4 regions of the Paenibacillus sp. Y5S-9 genome follow, and region 2 is predicted to be linked to each of the others. Evidence: riboswitches for the same ligand, from Rfam matches in the RefSeq annotation. Region 2 holds a riboswitch; each other region holds the start of a gene.
What was found. Region 2 has a riboswitch for cyclic di-AMP ahead of V6669_RS00525 (C40 family peptidase). Riboswitches for the same ligand answer to the same signal wherever they lie in the genome.

Region 1 (4,879 bases), 3.1 Mb from region 2:
CACCATACGTGTGGTTACTGCCATATTGCCAGCCTTAACTTCAGCAAAATCCTTATATTTCGTGAACAGTGAATCTACATACATCAAGACAAACAGCAAAACCGAACCAGAACCGGTCCAGACCAGCATCGCCAAAATATTCAAATCCATTTACACAGCCCCCACATATCAACATGAACCGCATTTAAAAGCGAAGGAGAAATACTCTTCTCCTCCGCTGGTTAACCCTGCTGACAACCAAGGTATTAGTTCTTATTATCGTACTGTTTCATCAATGCTGCGAGTTCGTCTTCAACAGCCTGATCTTTACCCAACTTCTCGAACTCTTCATCCAAAGACTTGCCTTTGGAAGACATTTCGTTGCTTGCTTCTGCCTGTGCTTCCATCTGCATCATTTTCTCTTCCATACGCTTCATACCAGCACTTGCAGTATCAGAGCCAAACCCATTCAACGCTTTGTTGATTTCCGTTTGGGCTTTTGCTGCATTGTAGCGGGCTACCAGTGTTTCGCGTTTGTTCTTCATTTGAGTCAGTTGCTTACGCATCTCGTCGAGCTTGCCACGCAGGTTATCTGCAGAAGCCTTGTTTTGGTCATAGCTGGTTTTGTACTCAGCCATCTTCTCTTCAGCGGCCTTTTTCTCTTCCAGAGCACGTCGAGCCAAATCCAGATTCTGAGCACGTGCCGCCGTATGCGCCTGCTCTTCACGTTTCTTCACAAGTGCTTCCTGCTCTTCGAATAACTGCTTGAACTTCTTCTCAATGGCGATCTGTTGAGCTACTGCTTTCTCCGCATCTTCCAGATCCTCTTGCATGTCACGGATATATTGGTCCGTCATCTTGATTGGATCTTCCGCCTTGTCAATAATGGCGTTAACGTTAGACATTGTTAAATCACGCAATCGTTTGAAAATGGACATTATGTTATTCCTCCTAGTCGATATTACATCGTATATAAACATACATACGTAACAATCTACAACTCGTTTCAATTTTAGCAAATAAAATCAAAACATGCGATTGCTCTTTATGTTAGGAAGATCTTTTATCGTTGTTCAGATGATCCTCCATCAGCCTCTCTGCAGTCTGCACGATTTCGTCGATCTGCATCCGCGTGATGGAATCAAAATGGATACCCATGATCACCGTAACGGTTACTTTCAGCTGCAGGGCAGCCTTTCGGGCAAGCCGCTCACACAGCTCTTGTTCCTTATGCCCAGGAATATGTACCGTCGTCCCGCTTACGCGCTCATGATCCACGTAGAACGTGGCTACGGCGCCAATATGCGCCTTTCCTCCGGTAACGAGAAAAACCTTATCCTCTCCTGCTTCAATCACCTGTAAACGTATGGATTTCAAATCATATGTACTCATATCCTATCCACCTATCCTTTTCTATATGTTATATATGGAGGAATTATGGCTGTCATAAGCTAAATCCGCAATGAAACTTCTCACACTACGCATATTTTATGGAACCCCCGGGCATACCAAGGAGAACGTCATTTTGGAAAAGGAGGCTGTTATTATGCGCGTACGCCTCATTATGCTGATGGTTATCGTTATTTTTCTCGGGGGATATCATGCTCCAGTTTCATCGCGGGATGTTTCAAGCCCGTCAATTGAATCAGTATCAGGTTCGGATTCTGCTGAAGAAGAACAACTGACATTGGGACAGTTACGTCAAAAATATGCCGATACGTTCAAAACCAATGGTCCTTCAACAAAGAAGGTTGCACTGACTTTTGATGATGTACCTGATCCACGGTTTACTCCACAAGTGCTGGATGTATTGAAGAAATACAATGTCAGAGCTACATTCTTCATCGTGGGTAGTCGTGCTGAGAAACATCCGGATCTGGTGAAACGCATCGTTAAGGAAGGGCATATGGTTGGTAATCACAGCTACAATCATCCTGAATTCAGTAAGCTGTCGATGAATGCCTTTCGCAAACAAATTTTACATACCGGGGATATTATTCGACATTTAGCGGGATATACGCCCAAGATGATTCGGCCGCCTTATGGAGACATTAATGAAGAACAGCTGCAATGGGCTGCTAGACAACACTATAGCATTGTGAACTGGAATGTTGACTCACTGGACTGGAAAGGCCTCTCCAAGGAAGAGGTGAAGGATAACATCCTATCTGCTGTGAAACCTGGCTCCATCGTTCTGCAACATGCAGGAGGCGGTGTGGGATCTAACCTGAACGGTACGATTGAGGCATTGCCTGAAATCATTGAAGAACTGCGTAACCGGGGATATGAACTGGTCACCTTGGACGAGATGTTGGGATTGCCAAAGGCCAAAGATTAGGATGACCGTGATAACAAATAAATGCGAATATTAAAAGGGTGCTGTTCAATCGCAGATTAGCGACTGGCAGACACCCTGTTTGAATTCATTTTAAATGTTATGATCTCTCTACTTCAGAATGTACAGCTCGATATCCTGAAAACCAAATGTGCTTACAGACTGTTTGCTACCCGGGATAAAGATATCAATCCGGTGACCCTTGATTGCACCGCCCACATCACGAGCTGTAGCTACAAAAGCCTGTTTTGGCAATCCCGGATGGCTGTGACCGGTTACCAGTACTTTGGTTCCGAGTGGAATCACACTTGGATCAACTGCGATCGTACCCAGTTCAAGATCATTGCCGAAGTAATCCACAGCACCCCATCCTCCATTTTCAGACGGATCTGCAGAGTATGCCGTTGCTTTTACGTTCACAGCTTTGCTGTAATCGAATGTTTTACCCCAAGCCTGAACAACTTTGTTATCTGTGTTAACGTCCAAGCTTGCTGTAGTAACAGTCTTCGCTTGGGTCTTGCTCTCCGTTGCCGCAGCTGCTGCTACATTGTTTGCCTTACCGGGAATCGTAATTTTCAAACCACCATAAATGTTGTAAGGCGAAATGTCGTTGTTCGCTTTAACCAACGTGTTGATTGCTACTCCATATTGTTTTGATAAGGTGTAGAAGGTATCCCCTTCTTTGGCCACATGAACTGAATCGGCGTGAGCCGGAACGGCTTGAATGAGCATTGCTGTTGTCAATAATGCTACTGCTGTTTTGGCTATACGTTTCTTGTTAATCATGGTCTTCCTCCCTCATTGTGCCTGCGAAGTTAGTTGTCGGATTCGGATGAGGAGCCCACCCTATAGGTTCTTCATTACATTTGAAACGTTATGTACCCCTAATTCACCCCAAGCAGTGTGCTGTAGATCTTCCCCCTGCACAATCTGCATCGTTACATCCCCCGCACTTCCTGTCCGGAAGTTTCGGCAGAGTTCAATATATCACAATTTTGTAACCTGAACTTGTAGTAATTCTTACCAAATGGTTTTAACATGTAAGCATATGTAAGAATACAGGATACTTTAGAAATGTTGGACGACCCGATTCCTTTACATTTGGTAACAGAAAAGTTACTTTTCAAATCTATAAGTGATTAATACGCACAAAAAAATAGCGTTACCGACTCGAAGTCAGTAACGCTATTTGACACTTCATTTAGAGTACTTTGGCAAGAAAATCACGTGTACGTGAATTTTTTGGAGCTCCAAATACCTCATCAGGTGTTCCCTCTTCCACAATAACCCCGCCATCCATGAACAGGATTCGGTCTCCCACTTCACGTGCAAAACCCATCTCATGTGTTACGATGACCATCGTCATCCCGCCTTCTGCAAGACGTTTCATGACATCCAGCACTTCGCCAACCATCTCGGGGTCCAGTGCCGAAGTAGGCTCGTCAAACAGCATCACATGCGGCTGCATGGCCAATGCTCTAGCAATGGCGATCCGCTGCTTCTGTCCACCGGACAGCTGATTCGGGAATGTATCTTTTTTATCGTACAAGCCCACGGTGTTAAGCAGATCAGCGGCAATTTTCTCCGCTTCCTGAGTGGATTGTTTCTTCACTTTAATCGGAGCAATCGTGATGTTTTGCTGTACCGTTTTGTGTGGGAACAGGTTGAAATGCTGGAACACCATGCCCATTTTCTCACGAGTTGCATTAATGTTGTGCTTGGGGTCCGTAATTGACACACCTTCAAAATCAATCTCTCCTGAGGTAGGCTGTTCCAGCAGATTCAGACAACGCAAGAAAGTACTTTTACCTGAACCGGAAGGACCGATGACCACGACAACCTCACCTTTGCCAATTGTCACGTTAATGCCCTTAAGCACATCGTTATTACCATAAGATTTGTGTAATTGTCTAACGTCTATCACTTGCACTCAACTTCCTTTCCAGTCGTCCCAGCAGCTTGGACAAAATGAACGTTAATACAAAGTAGATGGCTGCTGCAATCAAAAATGGACTCAAGCCTTGATACGTAATGTTTTTGACCACACTTGCCTGATACATAATGTCCACCATACCGATAACCGAGATAATGGAGGATTCCTTGATGATGGTAATGAATTCATTACCGATCGCAGGTAATACAGCTTTGAAGGCCTGTGGCAATATGATATAACGCATCGCATCGCCTCTTCCCATACCTAAGGAACGAGCTGCCTCCAACTGACCACGATCCACACCTTGGATACCTGCACGGAAAATCTCCGCCAGATAGGCACCACTATTGATTGAAAGTGTAATGATACCTGCCTGAAGTGCAGTAAAGTTAATGCCAAAGCTCAGAGAAAAACCATAGTAAATAATCATTAATTGTACCAGCATCGGTGTGCCACGAATCACTTCAACGTAAGCTGTACCAATCCAGCGCAAGATTGCGGCGTCATGCAAACGGAACAAACAGATGATCAATCCAATAATTACCCCGAAGATAACCCCAAGTGCAGACAACAGAAGTGTGTATCCTACACCTGTAGCATAGAAACTTTTGTACTCCCAGAATACTTGGAAA
Region 2 (4,879 bases):
AGAGCAGATTCGTGTTACGCCCGTACAGAAAGACGGTCAAACATGGTACGAGTCATCCGTGACGATAGCAAAAAAAGGAAGTGATTACAACGCCGTTCCTGTTCGCATTGCTTTTGAAGACGGGCATATCCTCACCAAACAATGGAATGGCAAAGAAGATCGCATCACCTATAAATTAACTCACACATCCCCCGTATCCTGGGCCATGACCGATCCCCTGTACACGATCGTGCTGGAGAACCGCCATATGAACAATTTCCTGAAATCCGGACTGGATGAGCAAGCAAAATCCCGCTGGAGCATGAGTGTAACCAAACTAATAGAAGCCATATTCGGAGGTCTGTCATGGTGAGGTGGAAACGGTGAAAGCAAAAATACGTGAAGGCTGGTTTCTCGTCCGTCAGCATATGTTCATTGCCGCACTCTTATTTCTCTATCAACTCATTTGGGGATATTTCTTCTATCGAATGGTACAATCGGCCGTCATCCCACTGCTCCTGCGCTATCCAGATGCTGATGCAGGGGAGCTGAGTACACTTTTGTTCAAAATGGAAAGCCAACTTAACCTGTCTACCCATCCGGAGGTTCATCGTTATCTATGGATTCTAGGGGGCATGCTGCTGGTTCGCATGTTGATCAGCCCCCTCATTCAGGCAGGACTACTCTACTCACTTCAACACTTTAACTCTACAGAAGAGCGCATCCCCTTCGTCCGCGGAATCAAAAATCTGTGGAAACCGATGCTGCTGCTCCACACCATACGTACATTATTGATACTTCTGCCCGCCTACTGGCTCATACCGAAGCTCTACTCGATTCTCATGGACGGATTTCATTCCCTTCAATTACTTTTGCCTGGTATACCTTATGTTGCTGCCTGGATTGTATATGGTTGGATCATCCACCATGCCGTGCTCTACATGCAGTTCGGTGTTTCGGCACCAGAAGGAGAAGGCGGGGCTCACGGTACCCTCAAAGCACTCTGGATTGCACTGCGTCATCTCATCGCCGTAATCGGTATTGCACTCCTGCTGGGCGGAGTTCACCTGCTTATCTTCGGGGCATTCACTTCAGCCTCATGGTTATTAACGGGACTTACCGGACTTATACTACAACAGACGTATCCACTTGCGAGATGTCTATTGAATCTGTGGAAAATATGCAGCCATTTCCGATTATGGCAGTCCAAAATGTCCAAAGGTGAGAGCAGATAGTTTAAAAATTGTTACCATCACATGTTAAACTTATGGCCTAATATGTACTTATAAATAGGCAAACCTCAACCTTTCCCCGTCAAAGGTCGAGGTTTTTTTTGCTAAATTTGTTGCTAAACGTTGCCAAAGCCGTACTCCTCTGTTACAATAATCGCAGTGAGTTTTTAGTAACAACTTTGTAATCTTTACATTCATATTTGTAACTACTTAAAATTAAATCGTCATTTCTTGATTTCACAGGTGCATAACTAGCATAGCCAAATTCCTGGCACCTGGGAAGCGGGGGAACCAGTTATGGGTGAATTGATCTTGCTACAGAGGGATCATAGGGGACCTTCAACCGAATCCTTAAGCTAACCTCGCAGGCGTTGGAAGGGGAATATCTCTTGTTCAAGAAGAAATTAACCGCAGCTGTACTTAGCATCACATTTGCATTATCCCTTGGTGCAGGTAGCGCATTCGCAGATTCAAAGATGAACACAGTAATTGATTCAGCAATGGGAACTACATACAAAAGTGGGGGAACAACGCTTAACGGCTTTGACTGCTCCGGATTTACACGGTATGTATTCGACAAATTGGGTATTGATTTGGCACGCCAATCCAGTTCCCAATTCGACATGGGCGATTCCGTATCCCGCATGGAAATGAGAGCTGGCGATCTGGTATTCTTCAATACAACAGGTAAAGGCGTATCTCATGTAGGAATCTTTGTAGGGGATGGAAAGTTCGCACACTCCTCTTCTTCCAAAGGCGTTACGATCAGTGCATTGAGTGAAAGCTATTGGGCCAATCGTTATGTTGGCGCGAAACGGATTATGAGCACGGACGCATATGAATCACTGGCCCTTGACTAGGGACAAGCTGAGCAACATGATGCTGTAACCATTAACCATACTGGAACGAAGCAAGAAGCATAACAGAACCGCCCGGTACATTCTCCGCAGGAATGTATCCGGCGGTTTTTTTGTGCTTCAATCCTTATTCATGTTGCAAGTTATACTCGGCGCATATCCTGCGAAATCAACAGGTTCATTTTGCGTTCGTTCGTCCGTGCCCTTATGATGTTTTTACCCATCCCGTTATAATATAAACGGAATTACCGGAACTTTTGTTTCACTTTTTTTCTTGGGAAGAGTGACTTGCTAAATGAACAGCTCTTTTGTAGAGTGGACAAAGAGTTCTGTTTCAAGGAAAGGAGCATGCAGGTGTATGAAGAAAGCCCCAGTAACGTTTCATGTTGTACCCATGCGAGAAGAACATGCGGAGCTTATCTGCAGTTGGCAGTATGACCCGCCTTACAATATCTACAGCTGGCTCCCCTGGGAGCAGATGAAAGCTCTGGAAGTGGAATTCGGAGATGCACAGCTGCGGCAGGAGCAGTATGCGATCGTCCTGGATCAGAACGATCGTATATGTGGATTTGCTCAATACTTCCCACTTGAAGGGGTAACCCGGATTGGCCTTGGCATGCATCCAGAGCTGTGTGGTCAGGGTCAAGGGACAGCTTTTGTCACTGCCATTGTACAGGAAGCCATTCGCCGAAATCCCACGAATGAGATTGATCTGGAAGTACTCACTTGGAATGCTCGTGCCATTCAAGTCTATCTGAAGAGTGGATTTGTCACCCAGGATACATACGAACGACAGACCCCAACCGGCTTGAAGCCCTTTCACTGTATGGTTTATGAAGGGCCTCGCGGTTAGAATCCATTGTAAAACAACCAAATTTGCCCCTTGTTATGTGATTAGTTCAAAAAATTCCCACAAAATGCTATGATGTCAGTACAGGTTCCGTTATAATGATATGGATAGTTTCAGGTTAGATGATCTTTCATTCTGGAGGGGACATAAGGGATGCACAAATGGATCATGAGCGGAGTATTTTTTGCAGCATGCGCTTTAGCTATTGTTTTAATGTTTACGCTTCCAGGGAAAGAAGAAGTGGCTGAAGAAGCCAAACCAACCATGCCGGAAGTAACATTGGATGCCGGACAGGCTGAAGCACTGGTCAAAGCCAATTGTATCTCCTGTCACGGGGATCAGCTTCAGGGTGGCGTAGGACCTGCTCTGGCTAACATCGGCAGCCAGGATGATCTGGAGAAGATCTATTCTACGATTGTCAAAGGTAAAGGTGGTATGCCTTCCTTCAAGGGCAAGCTGCAGGATGAAGAGATTGCAAATATCGCCATGTGGCTGTCAGAGAAGAAATAATCTGTGCACGCACATAACGAAGAGGCGCTTAATCCCCTTTTGGGAGAATAAGAGCCTCTTCGTTATACCAATTATTAAGCCTCTGTGGCATGCTCAGCCAGAAAGGCCTCAACTTCACGTGCGGACGGCATCCCGGACTGGGCGCCGAGCTTCGTCACGGATAACGCGGCTGCACCCATGGCGAAGCCTACGGCCGCGTCCAAAGTCTCACCGCGCGCGAGGGCTACTGCCAGCGCGCCGTTGAAGCAATCGCCAGCGCCGGTCGTATCGACGGCGCTTAAGACGTAGCCGGGCGCACGGCAAGCGCCGGCACGCCCTGCTTGTACGCGGCCGCCAGGCGCCGCCGCGTACACAGCCCCCTCGGGGCCGAGCGTCGTGACGACAGCGGCCCCGAGGGATGCGGCGAGCTCTGCGACCGCCGCATCCAGGTCTTCCGGCCGGAGATGATCCCGGCCGGTAAGCACGGCAAGCTCACTGCGGTTCGGCGTGACAACGTCGACGCACCGCAGGAGCTCCTGGGGCAGACCCGGCACCGCGGGAGCCGGGTTGAGCACCACCAGTGCGCTGCCTTCAGCCGCCAGTTGGGCGGCGCGGGTAACCGCTGGCAGCGGGATCTCCAGCTGCAGCAGCACCGCTGCGGCTGCAGTCAGGCTTTTTACCGTATCCGCCTCTTCCAGCATCTCAGGCACCACTTGTCCATTCGCACCAGGAATAACGATAATCCGGTTGTCTCCCCGAGAGAGCCAAATGGAAGCCGTCCCTGTAACCGTGTCTTCCAATATGCGAACCTGCGAGGCATCTGCACCACTTTCCGTCAGACTGTGCAGCAGACGTTCGCCAAAACCGTCCGATCCCACCGCACCAATCATCGTCGTCTGTCCACCCAGACGCGCAGCGGCAACAGCCTGGTTCGCCCCTTTGCCACCAGCGAGATAATGCAGCTCCTCACCGCTCACCGTCTCTCCCTCTTCCGGAATCGTGTCTGTCTTCACCACGAGATCCATATTGAGACTGCCTACGACAGCAATAAGAGGTTGTTTCTGATTATAGTCTGACATGTATGGTTCACTCACTTCCGGCCGCGCGATAATAACCGACCTTGTTATTCCGACCTCATTTTGTCATAAGCTTCGTTATATTGCCCTGCTTCCTTGATATCTACAGATGTGATACCACCCGCATCCCATGACGTGAGACGCAGCGTAACCGTTGTATAATCAATCGTAATAAAAGGATGATGATTGAATGCTTCCGAGATCGCAGCGACCTCATCCACAAATGCAATCCCTTTCATGTAGTTGGAGAACACGAATTTACGTACAATCCACCGTCCCTCTTCCAGTTCCCAGCCTTCCAGCCTCCCCAGATGAGCTTCGACTTCCTCTTGCGAAAAAACCATGCGTTATCTTCCTCCCCATAGGATGGTACATTACAGACGTGAGTCCGTATAA
Region 3 (4,879 bases), 2.2 Mb from region 2:
TAATTTGTATTTAACTACCCCGTCGCGACCAATAAAGATTGGTTTATCTGTTCCGATCTCATAGAAGCGTGCCCAAATTGGTGCAGCTTTGGAATCAGCGATAATTTTACTATCTCCATTAGCTCTTTCATACTTGTAACCCGTAATTTTCACCTTGTTAAACCAAGCCTCCGCTCCTTTAATGGATGCTGTGATTTTAGAGTTAGCAGGTCTCGTTTTCAGGAATTTAACGATTGTTACACTTTCTCCAGCTGTCAGCGATGGCACTTCGTAGATTCTTGCGCTCGCTGGTTTAAGGGAACTGGAATCATGTTGTTGTCCCCATGCTGTCAGCTTACCACCTGAAACGACTTGTGTATTCAGAATCGCCTCCACACCTTTGGCAACTGAATTTTTACTGCGGTTAGCAAGTGTGCTGTCGATAAACGAGAAATCACCTTTGCGTGTCGCTACTTCATCGAGCATGATCATTACATTAATCATGGCATCATCATTGTAGGTAATATGTTTGTGATATCCGGAGCTTTGGTAGACTTGTGGCCATCCGCCGTTTGAATACTGCATGTTGATCAAAAAGTTAATTCCTTTGATTGCAGCTGTGGAGTATCGCGGATCATTCGTCTTTTTGAATTCCTTCGCCAATCTTCTAATTTCTGAGTATGTAGCCTTGTTGTCTATCGTGGACTTCGCCCACTCTCCACTTGTCTGTTTATAATCTTTTCTCCAACCTCCATCCGGCAGCTGGTTCTTCAAAATATCAGAAATACTCGCTGTAGTACCCGATGCATCCGCAGCAGATACCGTCCCTACAGGGAGAACTGCCATTCCAACTGCTGAGAACACCACCATCGTACATGCCAGGACAAAAGTAATTATTTTCTTCGCTTTCAAATGTAACACTCTCCTATGTTCGTTTTTATAAATCTGCCACTTCTACTTTACCTATGATAAGCTTCCACAAACCTCCTTTATTTGTATTTATCGCATAATAAAATCAATTTTAATCCAATATGTGGATTGGATACTCAGATAATATGCAAAAAATCGATTTTTGTCAATATATGCAACTTAATGAATATAATATCTCTAATTCTACATAACGGAATAGTTCTTTTAACTCATGACAAACCTATTTATTTATCCAAATTCGTCTTAAGCGAATCAATAATGACGTTTTTGTCATGAATGATACCCAAACTTGATCCCTTCTTTCATATAAAAACCTTAATTCCGCTAACATTGAGGTATTACGAAGGGTTTTAAATGGGTTTGACAATTACGCATTTATGCAATATAGTTTCAAATAGTTACAAAAACTTAATTATTCATTGCCGAGTTTCATGTTTGAAAACGGGGGAACCAATTTGGGTGAATTATTCTTATACATAGGAAATATAGGGAACCTTCTACCGAACCCTTAGCTAACTCCGTAGGCATCGAAGGGAGAACATTGATTTTGAAAAAACTGATTATCTCCATTTTTGGAGCAGCTGTATTATTTACATCCGGGGCAACAAGCACAGAGGCAAGCAGTATCAACTCCGTAGTGAACAACATGACAGGTATTCCTTACAAATGGGGTGGCACGACTGTAGCCGGCTTTGACTGTTCTGGTTTTATGAAATATCTTTTCAACAAATACAGCATTGAATTGCCACGTACTTCTCAGCAGCAAGCCAAAGCAGGTACTCCGGTAGCCAAAAGCAATGTTCGGACAGGTGATCTGGTGTTCTTTAATACAACAGGCAAAGGCATTTCACATACAGGTGTATATATCGGCGGCGGACAATTCGCTCATGCCTCCAGCAGTAAAGGTGTAAGCATCACAAAGTTATCGAATCCATACTTCAATGACCGCTATGTAACAGCACGTCGGGTAACTGGACAGTTTATGTATGATAAAATGTTAGGAAAAATGTGATTCACATACAAAAAGGCATCGGTTATTAACCGGATGCCTTTTTTGTGCTTAAAATGTATGTTTCATTGCTTACTAATGCAGCGCCTTCTGCACTCGCATCGCGCCCTGAGACAGAGCATGTCCGCCTCCTACAGCTCCGGCCACGGCTACGGTCTCCATGATCTCCTGATCTGTAGCGCCCTTGGCACGGGCTTCTTCTACATGGTAGAAAGTACATACCTCATTGTTGGCAAACAATCCAATGCCGAGCGCAATGAGCTGTTTTGTCTTGGCATCAATCACGCCAGGTTGGAAACATTCTCCCGTAAACTCATGATATGACTTCACCACACCTGGCAGTACATCGCTTAATGCTCCAATCTGATCCTTGTAGGCATGAACTTTATCATTCATCAATGTCATGGCTTGTAGCACACCCTCTCGGCTATAGTTACAGATCTTCCTCACTGTACCTATCTTCTCTCCCGAGTGAGTCAATTATGCCAACAAATCATGGTAATTCCAAACATTTAACGCTCATGGCTCTGCCATAATTATAAACTGTTACTCACTAAGTGGACTCTGGCGCGGCTCGCTAAACAGCTGATATCGGTAACCGCGATCCAGCTTGACGACACGTCGATTCTGACGACGGATAAGTACCTGCTCGCCATCCCAGGCAACAACAATCCCGGTTACATCGTTAGATTCCAGCTCGTCCCGTACTACTCTTACTTTCTCACCTGACAGACGCAGGGCGTCCAGTTCTGTATCACTGATCATCTTCATGGCTCCTATATTCCAAATTTATTTACAAAAAGAGACCTAAATGAAATGTCATTTAGGTCTCACGTGACTGTATTGGACTGTCATGTCATTCGAAATTATGTCCCGACTGAAAGTTACCGCTGCGCGTGCTCTTTGCTGTCGTTCTTCTCGAACCAAAAATCAAGCACTTTGGCGGACATCACACGTTCTTCAAGGTACTCCACTTGATGCGGTGTAAATTGTTCTTTCCAAGAGAAGGACAACTCTTCGCACAAGCCTACAATCGTCAGTAATTCTGACCAGGCAACATAGCGTTTGTACCAGAAAAATTGAGGATGTTCAATCATATAGGGATAAAGGTCATCGAATTCCGTATGTTTACAATCCAGGGCACGTTCAAAATGAACTTTCGATTCCGCCAGCTTATCATTAAAAAATTGTTCTGTTGCCGGTTGGTTCCCCATGGTGTTGCCTCCTCTCCCTAACATAACCCCATTATAAATGAAATCCGCGGTCATGCAAAGGCATAGTTCAAAAAATAGGCCCTATTCCTTTAAAATGTCACATTTCGTTATCGTCAAATTGTACCGTACCATCGTTCAGGGAACGAATGCGTACCAAGGCTTCCACCGGAATACCCTGTTCACGAATCGTTCGTGCCCCTGCCTGGAAACTTTTCTCGACCACAACGCCGAATCCGACGAGTTCCGCACCGGAACGCTCGATAATTTTGATGACGCCACGAGCGGCATCTCCATTGGCAATGATATCATCAATGAACAAAATACGGTCATTCTCATGAATGAACTCACGGGATACCATAATGTCAGTTACAATTCCTTTGGTAAAGGACGGTACGCGTTCACAGTAAGCATCAGGATCAGCCAGAAGTGTTTTTTTGCGACGGGCGAATACAAGGGGCACCCCAAGTTCATAGGCTGCGGCAAAAGCAACCGGAATCCCTGAGGATTCTACCGTGATTACCCGAGTCACTCCACTTTCACGAAAACGGGCAGCGAACTCACGTCCCATCTCCATCGTTAATGCAGGATCAATCTGGTGGTTCAACAGACCATCCAGCTTTAATACTTGATCCGAGATAACCACACCTTCTTGTAAAATTCGTTGTTTCAATAATTCCATGATTTGACCTCCCAAGCCTATCCTATGAGGTAAAAGTATCATATATCTATCTATAAGTTCAAGCGAAATTGCCTGGGCGCTGTCCTTGAGACGCAATTCAAGCCAAAGCTCATTATCGATTGTCATGACTTTCGTGGGTCAAGCATACCTTGTACCATGGTACCCGCATGTCCAAACTATACAGGGGCCTGAGAGGGGAAACACATGAAACAGGCATTTCGGGTGCTGCAGATCGCATTTACATACATCGGAACGGTTGTCGGAGCCGGCTTCGCTACAGGGCAGGAAATTTTGCAGTTTTTTACCCAGTATGGCAAATGGGCCACCATCACCATAGGCTTATCCACCATGCTCTTTGTCTGGTTAGGTACCAAAATGATGCTGATCGCTCACGATACCGGGTCCCGCTCTTATGAGGATCTGAACAAACATTTATTCGGCCACAAGGCGGGAAAATGGATCACCTGGGTGACCCTTCTCATTCTCATTGGCGTGAACAGTGTCATGCTTGCCGGAGCAGGTTCCGTTTTTGTCGAACATCTGGGTTTGCATTATCAGACAGGTCTGATCGTCACACTTGTAGGGACATATCTGCTTCTCGGTCGAGGCATTCAGGCCATCCTACAAATGAATAGCATAGTCGTGCCCATGATGCTCCTGTTATCTCTGCTCATGATCACCAGTACCATCCATCATCCAGGCGCTTCCCGATTCATCACACTGACGACAGACTCAAACCCTGTTCAAGTGTGGCTGTCTCCATTGTTGTATACTTCATTCAATCTGGTGTTGGCTCAAGCTGTTCTTGTGCCTGTAGGTAACCAGATTCGTAGTCGGAGTGTGCTGAAATGGGGCGGAGTATTGGGTGGAATTGGTGTTGGTTTCATGCTGATGGCAGCTCATTTTGCCATGTCAGCTCAGATGCCCGGCATCATTCAATTCGAAATCCCGATGGGTAGCATTGCCTTTCAACTTGGATGGGCAGTGCAATCTGTATATGTATCCCTTATTTTCATGGAAATATTCAGTACCTTTGTAGCCGATATCTATGGAATGACCTTGCAACTG
Region 4 (4,879 bases), 1.5 Mb from region 2:
GAATCGGGTTGCTTTGCGTGTGCCGTGAATGAGATTGGATAAACGATAGGGTGGGATGCCGTGCTGTTCACAAAAGGTCTTCTGGTCCACTTGAAGTTCGGTTAGCCGTCGTTTGATGGCCCATCCGAACGGAGTAACTGGTTTTTTCTTGTTCAAAAGGGTTCACCCCTGATTAGAATGTAGTATTCAGCCGCCCTTTCTTCATGTAAAATATATAGAAATGCGAGCTGTATGTTTCATTATATACGTAAATTCGTCATCTAACAATTAAAAAAGACGGAAAAAAGTGTATTTTGTGATGATAAATGGCGTAAATACGTAAATAAAACAAATAAAATGACAAAAAACACGTCGGCAAGGAGGTTGCCGCGTGTTTTTTAGTTTGCTTGAATAAAGGGGAGCAGGTATGAGGAGGAAGAGGATTAGGCCCTGTAGGCATGAAGTCCAGCTCCAAGCATATGGAAACTGGGGAAAAATGATTTCATGGACATCGAGGTTGGCTGTGCCAGTCCATCCGCAGCCGAGGCGCTGACGGTCTTCCATTCATTCTCCAGATCTGTGGCCAGGCGGACCATCAGATCCTTGGTTGTATCGTTGTTCAGGGGAATGACTTTGGAGGCTTCGGTTATGCAGGCATTCATGGCTGAATGCAGGTAACCAAGGACCGCCTCCTCGACCGGGATGTCGAGGTGGTGGTTAATCCATGCGTGAACAGTGGAGAGGCAGCCAACCGAATCGTATTTGGCAAAGATCTGTTCGAGCTGGCTGAATTCAATCCAGGGGTGCAGAGCGCGTGCAAGTCTGATCAATCGTTTACCCATGGCGGCAGCTTGTTCTCTGAGATCTCCAGGGGTTCGCTGAACATGGACGAGCTTGTCGATTAGAGCTATCCGCCATGTATCCTTGTGATCTGCTGCGGTATAGATGCCTTTGATGGCCATACCTTCTAGACGAACGATGCTCGGATGCAACTGACAACGCATGAATGATTCGAGATCTTCAGCATTACGAATGGTACCCTCCCTGATATGGATATCCATGCCGAAGGAATGGGTGAACCCTCCAACCTGAATAGAGGAATCAAGCAGTTTGACATAATCGAGCAGCTTATTCCCACGGTTCACAATCATTCGCCTCCTGTGTTCGTTAAATGTCACTTAAAGTGACATTTATATTCCTTTTTGATTGCTTTATGTTCAAAAATCCGAATTATATGATAGTTATCATCCCATAAATGTCCGCTTTTTGTCAATAGTATCCGTGAAATTTAATGGATTAAATCTGGGATTCAATATTTGTGTTATTTTATATAACATATAAGGTTAAATATCTGCGAAGTGCAGGGAGGACTAGATATAAATGAATCAATAAGATCAGCTCAATCCGGAAAGGAGGGGATCAAATCTAATGTATGCAGTTCATGGGTAAAGATGACGAGAATATGCGTTTTTTGTGGAAAATGCCTAGCTGTAAAAGAAGTATTAAAAAATACTTTACTTTTAGTTCTGAACCCGGTATAATCAATTCTGTTGCCGATTATTTACGACATGCGGTCGTGGTGGAATGGCAGACACGCTATCTTGAGGGGGTAGTGGGCGTATGCCCGTGGAGGTTCGAGTCCTCTCGACCGCATCATATGAACGATTAAGAAGAAGCTTTCCATTAATGGAAAGCTTCTTTTTTTGTTTTTTTAACAGTCTGACATCAAAGTTGAGAAAAAAGGCCATCCATTACCGGGGCAATGGTGCTCTACCTTCCGGCTACGGGTGGCCAATGTATTATTTTTGCAGCAAGTTCTTGATATCTTCTTCAATCTTGTCCGGTGTTGTTTTGGGAGCATACCGTTTAATGACCTGTCCGTTCTGATCCACAAGGAATTTGGTGAAATTCCATTTGATTGCTTTGGAGCCGAGCAGGCCAGGAGCTTCTGTGCTAAGGTGCTGGAAGAGAGGGTGAGCGCTTGAGCCGTTCACATCAATTTTCTCAAACATAGGGAAGCTTACGCCATAATTCATCTGACAGAACTCGGCAATATCATCGGAAGAACCTTTTTCCTGTGCAAACTGGTTACTTGGAAAACCAAGGACTTCAAATGGCGCATCCTGGAACTTGTCTTGCAATTCTTGCAGACCTTTGAATTGAGGGGTAAGTCCGCATGAGCTTGCCGTATTCACAATCAGGAGCACTTTGTCACGGTAGTCGGACATTTCAACTTCTTGACCGCGAAGGGTATTCACTTTGTAATCGTAGATTGTCATCTAAATCGCCTCCATTTATTTACTCTTATATCTTCTATTATATTGGTTGCAATTAAATATTGCAAAACTAATGTGGTGTTAAAAGCATCAAAATAGGCAAGTTGTGCAGAATACGTGAATGAATTGCGAAGTGATTTTCGTCAGAGTGAGAATTAGATAGATTTAAAGAGATGGATAGAGTATGACCTTGTTGTAAGCGCTATTATATGTGAGTATTGCCGAAAATCTGTCGATTCGGTGATCTGTGCGGACTTTACACCATCATGGCACGGGTGTATGATTCATAACGTAATTTCAATTTAAACTAAATTGTACCTGAAAAACGAAACAAACGATAATATCGCTCGATCTTATCCTTAAGATATACGAACGATGTTTTAATCGCTGAGTTTCCATTCATTGATGAGTGGAAAACGGGGGAACCAACAGAATGCGCTGTCCAGGACAGTAGGCATTCATGGGGTGAATTTTCCGGTGACAGCCGGAAATAGGGCGACTCTCGCGCCCGAATCCGTCAGCTAACCTCGTAAGCGTTAAAGGGAGAGGCAACAAGCCGTACGCTGGTTCATGGTCTTTTCGCCATGGATTCTTTAAGAAGCGTTCGGGAGGCCTTGGTCCCCCACGCTTCTTTTTTGTTGTCTTTTCACGCCAAGGGAGGAACGAATGATGGATACTGAGATGATCTTAGTGACTGCTCCAAATGAAGCAGGACGTAAATTTATCAAATTACTAATGTACAAAAAAATGCCGTTTGCCGTTCTAACCAACAGTGCAGGGGAAGAGCGTAGACTCCGTAGAATCGGAGTCGAACATGTCATTCGCATGAATACGGCTGCAGCTCAAAAATGGTTTTTGCCGCAGGGCAGCGTAGGCAACGTGTTTATTTTTGAGAACAGCCTGAATCTGACCTGTCGTTATTTACAGATCTGCCGTTCATGGACATCGAAATCCCTGTGCGTCATTACGGAGCAGAGTCATCCTAAGGGCATCTATCGGGGCATGGGCGCAGACCGGATTGTATATTCGCTCAATGGGGAAGTTGGCTTTCTCCTCAATGGTTAATGCCATAGCTTGTGATTGCTCAGGTGTAAGGTGCCTGTTATAATTGAATGTATCGATAAACGGAAGTTTGAGGAGACTCATGCAAGATGGTGAGTCTTCTTTTTTATGGTTTTAAAGGTAGTTCAAGACTTTTTGAACACGAACTTTTAGATTGCCTGTGGCTTACAAGGAGGAATTGGCGTGCCGGATGTGGGTGGATTAAAGTGGTTGTTTTTTGATGTTGGAGATACACTGGTGGATGAATGGGAGCCGGTTGATGATATTATCGGACAGTTCGTCCGTGAAGCCTGTGCTTTGGGGTATCCGGTGACAATTGAGGCGGTACGCGAACTGTTCGCGAACTGTTACCAGAAATATGAGCAATGGCCTATGAGAGTGGCGATTCGCACCTTCGTTGAAGACGAGGGACACCAGAAACAGATTCAGGACAAGTTGAAGTTTCAAAAAGATCTTGAACGTCCTTTTCCTTCAGCGGATTCCGTTCTTCAGCAGTTGTCACGGCATTATCGCATTGGCATCATTGCCAATCAGAGTCCCGGAACGGAAGAAAGACTGGAGAGCTACGGCTTGCGGAAGTATGTTGACGTTCTCGCCTGTTCTGCTGAAGAAGGTGTGTCCAAGCCAGACCCTGAGTTATACGCTGTAGCCTTGAAACAGGCCGGCTGTGAACCGGAGGAAGCCGTCATGGTTGGGGATCGGATCGACAACGACATTATACCTGCTCGGAAGCTGGGCATGCTTACGATTCGAATTATGCAGGGTTACGGAAGATTCCAGCCAGACCGATCGGATGAGGAACGTGCGGATTGGACTGTTGACTCATTGGATGAACTCCTGCCGTTACTGGTGCCCAATCAGGATTAGATAATTGTTTATTAGAGTTTAGCGTTTTACTATAAAAGGAAACACGTTGCTGTACTGCAACAATAAAGGCTGATCAACTTGGTATTGAATACCGGAGTTGATCAGCCTTTTTAGTATTTGGTCGATAAAAACGAGATTAGAATAACCGAATCGTCTGAATGATCAGATATACATTCAGCACAACGATAATCGCGGCAATGACCCATGAGATGATTTTGAGCCACAATTTGTTGGCGAATGCACCCATGCTTTTTTTATCACTCGTGAACATCACCAGGGGAATTACAGCAAAGGGCAATTGAAGCGACAGCACGACCTGGCTCAAAATGAGCAGTTCTTCTGTGCCATGTTCTCCTGCAATGGCTGTGACAATTACCGCCGGGATGATGGCGATCAGACGTGTGACCAGTCTGCGCAGCCAAGCCGGAATTCGAATGTTCAGGAAACCTTCCATAACAATCTGCCCGGCAAGTGTACCTGTTAGGGTAGAGTTCTGACCTGATGCTAACAGCGCCACACCGAACAGGACACTTGCAACCGTGGTACCCAATAGAGGTGTCAGCAGATGGTAGGCATCTGCGATCTCGGCAACCTGCGTCATACCAGCACTGTGGAATACAGCAGCAGATACAATCAGGATGGCCGCATTGATGAACAGGGCAAGTGTCAGTGCGATTGTCGAGTCCATGGTCGAG

Region 1: it holds a riboswitch for cyclic di-AMP, as region 2 does, so the genes downstream of both, V6669_RS17500 (3D domain-containing protein) here and V6669_RS00525 (C40 family peptidase) in region 2, are expected to answer to the same signal.
Region 3: it holds a riboswitch for cyclic di-AMP, as region 2 does, so the genes downstream of both, V6669_RS10575 (C40 family peptidase) here and V6669_RS00525 (C40 family peptidase) in region 2, are expected to answer to the same signal.
Region 4: it holds a riboswitch for cyclic di-AMP, as region 2 does, so the genes downstream of both, V6669_RS07170 (hypothetical protein) here and V6669_RS00525 (C40 family peptidase) in region 2, are expected to answer to the same signal.

Annotation. Positions count from the first base shown of each region.
Region 1 covers NZ_CP145887.1:3,973,740-3,978,618, forward strand. The annotation lists gene V6669_RS17480 (DUF350 domain-containing protein) at 1-150, opposite strand, end outside; gene V6669_RS17485 (PspA/IM30 family protein) at 246-917, opposite strand; gene V6669_RS17490 (hypothetical protein) at 1,030-1,371, opposite strand; gene V6669_RS17495 (polysaccharide deacetylase family protein) at 1,526-2,317, shown strand; gene V6669_RS17500 (3D domain-containing protein) at 2,426-3,100, opposite strand; cyclic di-AMP (ydaO/yuaA leader) riboswitch at 3,103-3,299, opposite strand; gene V6669_RS17505 (amino acid ABC transporter ATP-binding protein) at 3,516-4,238, opposite strand; gene V6669_RS17510 (ABC transporter substrate-binding protein/permease) at 4,225-4,879, opposite strand, start outside.
Region 2 covers NZ_CP145887.1:106,932-111,810, reverse strand. The annotation lists gene V6669_RS00535 (M1 family metallopeptidase) at 1-352, shown strand, start outside; gene V6669_RS00530 (hypothetical protein) at 363-1,214, shown strand; cyclic di-AMP (ydaO/yuaA leader) riboswitch at 1,460-1,597, shown strand; gene V6669_RS00525 (C40 family peptidase) at 1,637-2,071, shown strand; gene V6669_RS00520 (GNAT family protein) at 2,427-2,921, shown strand; gene V6669_RS00515 (cytochrome c) at 3,072-3,428, shown strand; gene rbsK (ribokinase) at 3,503-4,486, opposite strand; gene V6669_RS00505 (4a-hydroxytetrahydrobiopterin dehydratase) at 4,531-4,827, opposite strand.
Region 3 covers NZ_CP145887.1:2,349,752-2,354,630, reverse strand. The annotation lists gene pelA (pectate lyase) at 1-900, opposite strand, end outside; cyclic di-AMP (ydaO/yuaA leader) riboswitch at 1,320-1,451, shown strand; gene V6669_RS10575 (C40 family peptidase) at 1,457-1,921, shown strand; gene V6669_RS10570 (carboxymuconolactone decarboxylase family protein) at 1,994-2,323, opposite strand; gene V6669_RS10565 (hypothetical protein) at 2,465-2,683, opposite strand; gene V6669_RS10560 (hypothetical protein) at 2,803-3,132, opposite strand; gene V6669_RS10555 (xanthine phosphoribosyltransferase) at 3,230-3,811, opposite strand; gene V6669_RS10550 (hypothetical protein) at 4,016-4,879, shown strand, end outside.
Region 4 covers NZ_CP145887.1:1,630,991-1,635,869, forward strand. The annotation lists gene V6669_RS07150 (hypothetical protein) at 1-156, opposite strand, end outside; gene V6669_RS07155 (urease accessory UreF family protein) at 423-1,124, opposite strand; tRNA gene V6669_RS07160 (tRNA-Leu) at 1,550-1,632, shown strand; gene V6669_RS07165 (glutathione peroxidase) at 1,779-2,258, opposite strand; cyclic di-AMP (ydaO/yuaA leader) riboswitch at 2,631-2,806, shown strand; gene V6669_RS07170 (hypothetical protein) at 2,922-3,320, shown strand; gene V6669_RS07175 (HAD family hydrolase) at 3,501-4,184, shown strand; gene V6669_RS07180 (Nramp family divalent metal transporter) at 4,321-4,879, opposite strand, start outside.